3 regions of the Pseudoalteromonas sp. KG3 genome follow, and region 2 is predicted to be linked to each of the others. Evidence: predicted binding sites of a transcription regulator. Region 2 holds the regulator's gene; each other region holds the start of a gene.
The links. The regulator sigma-54, encoded in region 2, starts transcription at its own class of promoters, with help from an activator protein. The targets are predictions, from matches to a motif close to GTTGGCACGNNNNTNGNNT.
Positions count from the first base shown of each region.

Region 1: a site for sigma-54 is predicted at 1,748-1,766, ahead of NDQ71_RS07155 (DUF1328 family protein). Genes of this name have one in related genera too.
Region 3: a site for sigma-54 is predicted at 1,827-1,845, ahead of NDQ71_RS15590 (EF-hand domain-containing protein). Genes of this name have one in related genera too.

Region 1 covers NZ_CP098523.1:1,486,093-1,489,375, forward strand. The annotation lists gene oadA (sodium-extruding oxaloacetate decarboxylase subunit alpha) at 1-1,027, opposite strand, end outside; gene NDQ71_RS07150 (OadG family protein) at 1,038-1,283, opposite strand; gene NDQ71_RS07155 (DUF1328 family protein) at 1,806-1,979, shown strand; gene NDQ71_RS07160 (hypothetical protein) at 2,037-2,228, shown strand; gene pdxJ (pyridoxine 5'-phosphate synthase) at 2,291-3,022, opposite strand; gene recO (DNA repair protein RecO) at 3,081-3,283, opposite strand, start outside.
Region 2 covers NZ_CP098523.1:2,061,620-2,064,902, forward strand. The annotation lists gene lptA (lipopolysaccharide transport periplasmic protein LptA) at 1-214, shown strand, start outside; gene lptB (LPS export ABC transporter ATP-binding protein) at 211-936, shown strand; gene NDQ71_RS09810 (RNA polymerase factor sigma-54) at 1,003-2,499, shown strand; gene hpf (ribosome hibernation promoting factor) at 2,528-2,815, shown strand; gene ptsN (PTS IIA-like nitrogen regulatory protein PtsN) at 2,820-3,272, shown strand.
Region 3 covers NZ_CP098523.1:3,317,036-3,320,318, forward strand. The annotation lists gene NDQ71_RS15570 (methyl-accepting chemotaxis protein) at 1-684, shown strand, start outside; gene NDQ71_RS15575 (EF-hand domain-containing protein) at 697-933, opposite strand; gene NDQ71_RS15580 (EF-hand domain-containing protein) at 948-1,184, opposite strand; gene NDQ71_RS15585 (hypothetical protein) at 1,313-1,540, opposite strand; gene NDQ71_RS15590 (EF-hand domain-containing protein) at 1,565-1,792, opposite strand; gene NDQ71_RS15595 (sensor histidine kinase KdpD) at 2,109-3,283, shown strand, end outside.

The DNA of each region.
Region 1 (3,283 bases), 580 kb from region 2:
TTTGTGATGTTGGTGTAACTAAAGGTAGAAAGCCTAGGTCTTCACGAACACGTGGGATCTCAAGCAGTACTTCATTCAACTTATCCGCAGCGCCTTGCTCTTTTAGCTGGTTTTCCATATTTGTTAGCATGCCACCTGGCACTTGCGCTAATAAAATACGGCCATCAACACCTTTTAGGCTGCCTTCAAAAGCGGCATATTTTTTACGAACATCACGAAAATATGCAGCAATTTCTTCAAGCTGATTTAAATCAAGTTCGGTATCACGCTCTGTACCTTCAACAATCGAGACAATTGTTTCCGTGGCACTGTGCCCATACGTCATACTCATTGATGAAATTGCGGTATCAAGCATATCAATGCCCGCGTCAATTGCTTTTTGATATGTCGCGGTGCTTAAACCTGTAGTTGCATGGCACTGCATCGCAATTGGAATAGAGACAGTTTCTTTTAATGCCTTGATCAATTCTTCTGCATCATAGGGTTTTAATAAACCGGCCATGTCCTTGATACAAATGGAGTGGCAACCTAGTTGTTCAAGTTGTTTAGCAAGCGTTAACCACATATCAAGTGTATGCACTGGGCTTACTGTATATGAAATTGTTCCTTGGGCGTGTGCGCCCACTTTAATTGCCGCTTTAATGGCAGTTTCAAGATTGCGAACATCATTCATCGCATCAAAAATACGAAATACATCAACACCGTTTTTATGGGCACGCTCAACAAATTTTTCCACCACGTCATCAGCATAATGACGATAGCCTAGTAAGTTTTGACCACGCAGTAGCATTTGTTGTTTAGTATTTGGCATGGCTTTTTTAAGAGCGCGAATACGCTCCCAAGGATCTTCGCCTAAATAACGAATACATGAATCAAATGTCGCTCCACCCCATGACTCAATAGACCAGTAGCCCGCATCATCTAGTTTTTCTGCAATTGGCAGCATGTCATCTAAACGCATACGCGTTGCTAATAATGATTGATGCGCGTCTCTAAGTACTAATTCGGTTAATTTTAATTTAGCCACAAGTCACCCCTTATAGTTTTTGTTTATTTTTGTACTGAGCGATAGCTGCACTGATCGCCGCAATGTGCGCACTTGGCACACCTGGTGCTTTGATTGACGGTGTGCGCGCAGGCGCTATAACCGGCTGTTCAAAACGGCTCGCTAATTTAGACATGATGGTAATTGCTGATATCAACAACGAAAGAAAAACGAAAACGCCTACCATACCGGTGATCATTAAGTTTGCTGCTGTAGCGAGTAACTGACCTATATCCATGCTGCTCCCCTTGATTCTCTTTACCCAACCTCATTGCTAGGTAAAAAACCACTTTATTTAAATAATTATGCACCAATCATAACAAAGAAACAGACCAAGTCCAACACCTTGTAAATTGGTAAAACCAATTAATATAAATCTAACATACCCTCAGCAAAGTTAACACACTACATTTTGCTATAATTTTACGAGACATAGACGATAAAAATAGTGAATATAGCTATAGATTATAAGTACAGGTTTACTAAACTAGGTAATAGCTACTTATTATAAGCAGCTATCCATCATTTTGCTGGCCTTCGAACGACAAAGGTTAAAATGGTCTTACCAAGAATTTAATTGCTCAATGTTGATTTTTATAGTGGCAGGAATAACTTACATGTAAAGCAGTAAAAAATTCCCACACCTAAAAAAGAGAAACACTCACAAAAAACCTAACACACTGATATTAATGAAATTAATATTCTGGCACGCAACTGGCATTACTTACTTCGAACAATTTGAAAAACCAAGGAGACGACAATGTTACGCTGGACAATTACATTTTTAGTTATTGCACTTATTGCTGCAGTGTTAGGTTTTGGTGGCATCGCAGGTGCCGCAGCAGGAATTGCTAAGATTATCTTTTTTATCTTTATAGTATTGTTAGTTATTTCACTTATTTCAGGCGCATTGCGTGGCAACGTCCCTAAGTGATCCTAATTAAGGTCTAACAAAATTAATAAAACATTACATTTTACAAGGAATTACATTATGAAATCGACTACAGTAAAAACAGCCGTTATCGCCCTTTTCGCTAGTTTTTTTATCATGGGTTGTGAAGACAATCACGCAGAAGAAGCAGGCGAACGCATTGATGAAGCAGTGACTGATGTGCAAAACAAAGTAGAAGACGCCTGTGAAGAAGTTAAAGAAGGCGTGAACGCTGAAGAAACTAACTGTTAATATTTATATTTCCAGTAATAAAAAACGACTCGATTGAGTCGTTTTTCTATTACTACTACGGCCTATGCTCTGGCTTCAAGCATTAAGCGCTTCATGTCACGTACGGCTTTATCTAAACCATCAATCGCAGCGCGCGCTATAATTGCGTGGCCAATATTAAGTTCATAAATCTCTTCCATCGCCGCAATCGGTTTAACATTATGATAATGCAGACCGTGCCCTGCGTTTACTATTAAACCTAAGCTGGCTGCATACTTTACACCTTGACGGATATGCTCAAGTTGTTTTTCAAGTTCGGCATCGGTTTCTGCGTCAGCATACGCGCCAGTGTGTATTTCAACATAAGGGGCATTACAGGCTTTTGCGGCATCGAGTTGTGCTTTGTCTGCATCGATAAATAACGACACTTTAATCCCGGCGTCAGTTAATTTTGCTGTCGCGGCTTTTATCTTATCTAGATTACCTACCACATCTAAACCGCCCTCGGTAGTCAACTCTTCACGTTTCTCAGGTACTAAACAAACGTAAGCAGGCTTTACATCTAATGCAATATCGATCATTTCATCAGTAACCGCTATTTCTAGGTTCATCCGTGTTTGGATTGTTTTCGCCATCACATATACATCACGATCTTGAATATGACGACGATCTTCGCGTAAATGAATGGTGATGCCATCCGCACCAGCATGCTCGGCAACGCTTGCTGCATGTGCTGGATCTGGGTAGCTGGTGCCACGAGCTTGGCGTAACGTGGCAATATGGTCAACATTTATACCCAAAAGAATATCTTTCATTTTTTTACCTATAAAATAACGGTTTGAAACCGCACTAAAGTTAGGGTGAATATCCAAACTATTTGGATATAAAAAGCTCGCGACTTTTTAATGCTTTTTTGCCTAGTAAAGGCTTCATTAAATGACGACTTAATTGTTTTGCCATATATAACACATCCGGCGCGCTAAAGTCATGGGCTGCAATTGCATTTAACTGGGCACCAGAAAAACCACTACCGATTTGCTCCTGAGCAACAAAACCATATTCAGCAAAATAGCTGT
Region 2 (3,283 bases):
TGAAGTTCGTTACGACGTTGCAAAACGCTACTTAACGCTAATTGGTGACGCACAGGTTACTCAAGCAGGGCAAAAGATTAACGCTAAAAGCATTACCTACGACATGGACCAACAACTGATCAGTGCTGAAAAAGGCGCTAGTTCAGACGATCGCGTACACACCATACTCGTGCCTGTAGACAGTAAAAAAACCAAATCTAAAGGTCAGCCATGAGTACATTAAAAGCTGAATTTTTAGCTAAAAGCTACAAAGGTCGTCAAGTAGTCAAAAGTGTTGGTTTAGAAGTCACCGCTGGCAGCATTGTTGGTTTACTGGGCCCAAATGGCGCAGGTAAAACCACTACTTTTTACATGATTGTCGGTTTAGTGCCTAGCGACAAAGGTAAAATCAGTATTGATGATAATGACATTACCCTGCTACCAATGCATAGCCGTGCCCGCTTGGGAATTGGTTACTTGCCTCAGGAGTCATCGATATTTCGCAAGTTGACTGTGTATCAAAACTTGATGGCGATTTTAGAAACTCGCAAAGACCTAAAAAAACAAGCCAGAGAAGAAGCCCTCGACAGCTTACTTGATGAATTTAGCATTCAACATATTCGTGACAGCCAAGGTATGGCGTTATCGGGTGGTGAACGCCGTCGCGTTGAAATTGCGCGCGCTTTAGCCGCAAATCCAAAATTTATCCTGCTAGATGAGCCTTTTGCTGGCGTTGATCCTATTTCAGTGTTAGATATAAAGAAGATTATTGAACACCTTAAAAACCGTGGTATTGGCGTACTTATTACCGACCACAATGTACGAGAAACCCTTGATGTTTGTGAAAAAGCCTACATAGTTTCTCATGGGGAGTTAATTGCATCAGGCACACCTGAGCATGTACTTGCCGACCAAACAGTTCGCGATGTTTACCTGGGTGAGCAATTTAGGCTATAAAGCCACACTCGGTAAAGCATCTGCTAAACTTAACAATGACAACAATAAAAGGATTGTTAGAGATACATGAGGCAATCACTCCAGCTGCGCATGGGCCAGCAACTTACAATGACACCGCAACTGCAACAAGCTATTCGCTTATTGCAGCTCAGTACATTGGATCTCCAGCAAGAAATTCAAGAAGCGCTAGATAGCAATCCGTTGTTAGAACTAGAAGAACATGAATATTCAGAAGATGCTGCTGGCAAAAACGAACAAAAACAAGACAACGATGACTTAACTGTCAGTGCCTCAGCGGACGACAAGCCTAGCGAATACGAACAAGAAAGCAGCGAAGCATTAAGTAAAGAAACCCTCAGTGACGAAATGGCAATGGACGTCACTTGGGATGAATACATGAGTGCTGCGCCTAACAGTTCATCGGGGCCAATGCCCGAAGATGAATCTATTTATCAAGGCGCCTCAACAGAGACCTTGCATGAATATTTAATGTGGCAGTTACAGCTAACGCCCTTTAGCCCAACCGATGAAGCAATCGCCATTGCCATTGTTGAGGCCATTGATGACTCTGGTATTTTAACACTCAGCTGTGAAGACCTTGTAGAGAGCTTAAATCAAGGCAACAGCGAAGAAGAAATCGAACTGGACGAAGTGCAAGCGGTTTTAAAGCGCATTCAATTATTTGATCCTGTTGGCATTGCCGCCCGTAGTTTACAAGAGTGTTTATGTATTCAATTAAATCAATTTGATCCTGCAACTCCTTGGATTGCAGAGACAAAAATGATTTTAACGGATCATATCGATTTATTAGCTAGTCGCGACTATCGCACTTTGATGAAAAAGACTAAGCTTAAAGAAGAAGATTTAAAAGAAGTCATGACACTGATCCACAGTCTCAACCCAAAGCCTGCGGATACCATAGTACGGGAAGAGTCAGAGTACGTTATTCCTGATGTATCAGTGAAAAAAATTAAAGGCCGCTGGGTGGTTGAACTTAATCCAGACAGCATGCCAAAAATTAGAGTGAACAGCCAATATGCGGCCATGTCACGCTCCGTTAAATCGAGCACTGACAGCCAATTTATTCGTTCGCATCTGCAAGAAGCTAAATGGTTTATAAAAAGCCTAGAAAGTCGTAACGACACATTACTCAAAGTAACCAACTGCATTGTTAAACAGCAGCAAGGATTCTTTGAACATGGCCCTGAAGCTATGCGCCCGATGGTGCTAAATGACGTTGCTGAAATGGTTGAAATGCATGAGTCGACAATTTCTCGCGTAACAACCCAAAAATACATGCATACTCCACGGGGTATTTTTGAGCTAAAATATTTTTTCTCAAGTCATGTAAGCACTGAGAACGGCGGTGAATGTTCGTCTACCGCAATTCGCGCATTGATCAGAAAACTGATCAGCGCAGAAAACTCAGCGAAACCATTGAGTGATAGTAAAATTGCAGATATATTGGCAGAGCAAGGTATCAAAGTAGCTAGACGGACTATTGCAAAATACCGCGAGTCACTGGCTATTCCACCGTCAAATCAAAGAAAGAGTTTGATTTAAGGCGTAAAATCAAAAAAGGAAAATGCTTATGCAACTAAATTTAACTGGTCGTCACGTAGAAATTACTGATTCATTAAGAGACTATGTAAACAATAAGTTTGCGAAGCTTGAGAGGCATTTTGATCACATCAACAATGTCCATGTTATTCTTGACGTTGAAAAGCTAAGCCAAAAAGCAGAAGCCACAATACATGTTAGTGGCGCTGAATTATTTGCCTCAACTGAGCACCAAGACATGTATGCAGCCATTGACGGACTAATTGACAAACTTGACCGTCAAGTAATCAAACACAAAGAGAAGCACGCTCGACACTAATACTATGAAATTAAGCTCACTTATTTGCCAGGACTGCAGCAAAGCTGCGGTCCTTTTTAATAGCAAAAAACGGATCATTGAATTTATCAGCCAATTGGCTCATGAACAACTTCCTCAGCTATCACAACAAGAAATCCTCGATGCATTACTCGCCAGAGAAAAACTAGGCAGTACGGGGATTGGTCGTGGTATTGCTATTCCACATGGCCGTATGACGGGTATTGAAAGCCCACTAGCGATAATTTTAGTAAGCGAAACACCGATTAATTTTGATGCGATTGATAACCGTCCTGTGGATCTCTTTATCGCCCTCATCGTACCAGATGGTGATAGCCAACTTCATTTAAAGACGTTAGCCACAATTGCTGATAAACTTAACGATAAAGATTTTTGCAAACAATTACGTAGTGCAAAAACAGATCAAGATTTATATCACGTTATTGTTGAGCAGTCGTAGCCAAATGAAGG
Region 3 (3,283 bases), 1.3 Mb from region 2:
GCGGTAAATACCGCTGAGTCGGCAACAGCCTCTGATAGCATGATGACACTTGCCAATAGTGGCTTAGATGCTTCTGAGCAAACAAAAGAAGCAGTAAGTCACTTATTAGGCACATTAAATGAAACCTCAGACGTTGTTGACCAACTGCAAAGTGAATCCAGCAAAATTGAAACTATTCTCGATGTGATCCGTAATATTTCCGAACAAACTAATTTATTAGCACTTAATGCCGCGATTGAGGCTGCTAGAGCGGGCGAACAAGGGCGTGGCTTTGCCGTGGTGGCTGATGAAGTGCGTACTTTGGCTCAACGTTCTCATAGTTCAGTAAATGAGATTGAGACAATGCTTGGGCAGCTACGCTCAGCAAGTCAAAATGCAGTGACTATGATGGCTGATAGCACCAGAGTTGCAGCGCAAGCGGAAGATAAAATGGATGAAAGTAATCGCTTATTAAAAGAGATTATGCAAATGATCAATCAAGTTAATGACCAAACCCAGCAAATAGCAACAGCCGCTGAAGAGCAGTCAGCCGTTGCCGCTGATATTAGTCAAAATATGCATACCATCCATACCTTGACCGATACCACTGCTGATATTTCGCAGCAAACTGCAAATACCAGCAATAGTATGGCTGAACAAAGTCAGTTGGTATTAAAGCAAGTTGCATTTTTTAAATTAAAATAATGTGCGATATAATTATTTACTTGCGTACAGGCTAAACTCTGCCAGCGATAACCTGTTATCTTTATCGCTGTCATAGCTTTTAAAGCGCGACCATAAAGCGGGATCTTTTGCTGACTCTGAGCGAGTAAGTAAGCCATCTTGATTACGGTCTAACTTTTTGAATTGCTCAGCGAAGTTATCAGTTGTTGCAAAACTGCCACAACTAACGGCAAGGAGTGAAATTAATCCCAATTGTGTGGTGTATTTCATAGGGGGGAAACTCATTAATGCAGGTTAATAGTTAAAAAATTCTTAAACTCGACGAGTGAAACTCTATTATCTTGGTCAGTGTCCCAGCGCTGAAACTGTTTTAGTAGCTGCGGTTGAGCGTCCAACTCATTTTTGGTTAAGTAGCCATCTTTATTACTGTCTAAATGGTCAAACCGTTGTTTTACATCCAGTGCCATTGCACTAAAGCTAGTCACTAGCAGCACAGTAAATATTACTAATATGCTTTTCATTGCTAAGGTCCTTTTAGTTAACCTAAACTTCGCTTAGTTCAAGATAAAGTATTTGCCATAATTTAAGTCCCAACATTAAATCCATTTACACATTCCCTCCGGGATTATGGCAAATACTTTAGAGCCTTTTAAATCTTAAACTTGGAAAACTCTTGCTCTGATAAAAGCTCGTCATTATTTTCATCAAGATCAGTAAACTGCTTCAGTAGGGCGTCGTTTTGCTTGGCTTCAAGCAATGATATTTGTCCGTCTTTATTGGTATCTAATTGTGCAAACTTAACGTTAGATTGTGATGCTAAAACCGTAGCGCTAATGATTAAAAACATTAATGAAAAGGCGGCGATAAGTTGTTTCATAGCTGTATTTCCTTATAGGCAAGTTTATTGTAAAAACTGCTTGAATTCAGTTAGGGATATTTGACCATTTTGGTCTTTATCAATTTGCTCAAAACTTTCGTGCAGCACTGCATCTTCAGAAGCTTCGGCTTCACTTAATGTGCCATTGCTGTCTTTATCAAGCTCAGCGAAGGTAGCCTCAACATCGATAGCAAGGCTATTAAAACTAAACAGTGCACTGCAGCATAAACACAGTGGGGCTAATACTTTCATATAATTACCTTAAAAACAGTTGTTGTCTCAGCTGTTACAAGAATAATGCCAAAAAAATTAAACCTTAAATATCAATGTTTTAGTGTGTTGCAGTGAAGGGGAGTGTGAAATAATGACTCGGTAGTGTGTCTTTTTTGCAACAAATTTTTATGTTAATCAATAAAGTTATTTAAAAACAGTTGATTAAGTTGTTTCAATTTAGCGTCATCTACTTTAAATAGCGTTACAGAATTCACCTTATTCATTATTCTTATTGATTCAGCTAGTGTATAAGTAACACCTTCCATAATCAGACATTTAAACTAAAGGAGTAGCGATAGTGGCCTCACTCGCTAAGAAGTACAGTGCATTACTTAGTTGGCGACCCAATTTAATAGGCCAGTTTTTGTTTAGTACCTTGTTATCTTTGCTGCCATTATCACTGGTCGTGATTGTATTTTTAAATGCATTGAATAAACAGCTTGCCGTTACTCAGCAAATCGTCAGTGATAACTATCAAATAACCAAATCATTTAATAATCTTAAACAAGACCTTAATAGTTTAGAGCGAGCGACTCGGCAAAATTGGGTACTAAAAAGTGAATCACTTGACGAATTGATTGTTGATAAGTGGCAATCATCGTTACAGAGTATAGATGAACTCACTTTTATTAGCCCCGCCGGGGATTATATTAGTCAGTGGCAGCAACTTGCCAAAGAATTGCAGTTAGCGCATTCAAAGCTGGTCGGCGAAGGGCTACAGGATGCGCAATTATTTATTCCGGTGAGCGAATTAATTGCTCGTCAAACGTTATGGTTAAGAGATCAAAATGAACTGCAAATAACTAAAAATCAGCAACAGTTAAAAGCCTTACAAGATTCTTTTATAAATTGGTTAGTGGCGCTTATCCCATTAACATTATTGGTTGGCGGTGGTTTTTTGTGGCGTATTAGCGGCCGATTAAAAGGCTTAACCTCGGTTATTGATAAACTTGGGCAAGGTCATTGGCAGCAAAAAATATCAGTACAGGGCTCTGCCGAACTGGTTGAGCTGGGCAATAAATTACAATGGGTGCAGGAGCAATTACATCAATTAGAACAACAAAAAGATACCTTCTTACGCCATGTGACCCATGAACTGAAAACCCCATTAGCATCAATGGTAGAAGGCACCGATTTATTAACCGATGAAATCGTAGGGCCTATTAATAAAGAACAGCAAGCTGTACTGGAGCTAATCACGCAAAGTATGGTGCGCCTGCGGGCAATGATAGACAGTTTACTAAGCTACAATGCAATTCGCAGTAGTAAAGAGGACTTAAGTGAGTTGGTTTTTTCGCAATTAATAACCAAGATCAACAGTCATTTTGAACACCGTTTAGTCGCGCGTAAGCAAAGTTTATGTTGGCATTGTGATGTACCCGAGCAGCCGCTAGAAATTGCTGCGGAATTAGTTGAAATGATTTTAATACAGTTAATTTCTAATGGCTTGAAATTTTCATCGCAAGGGCA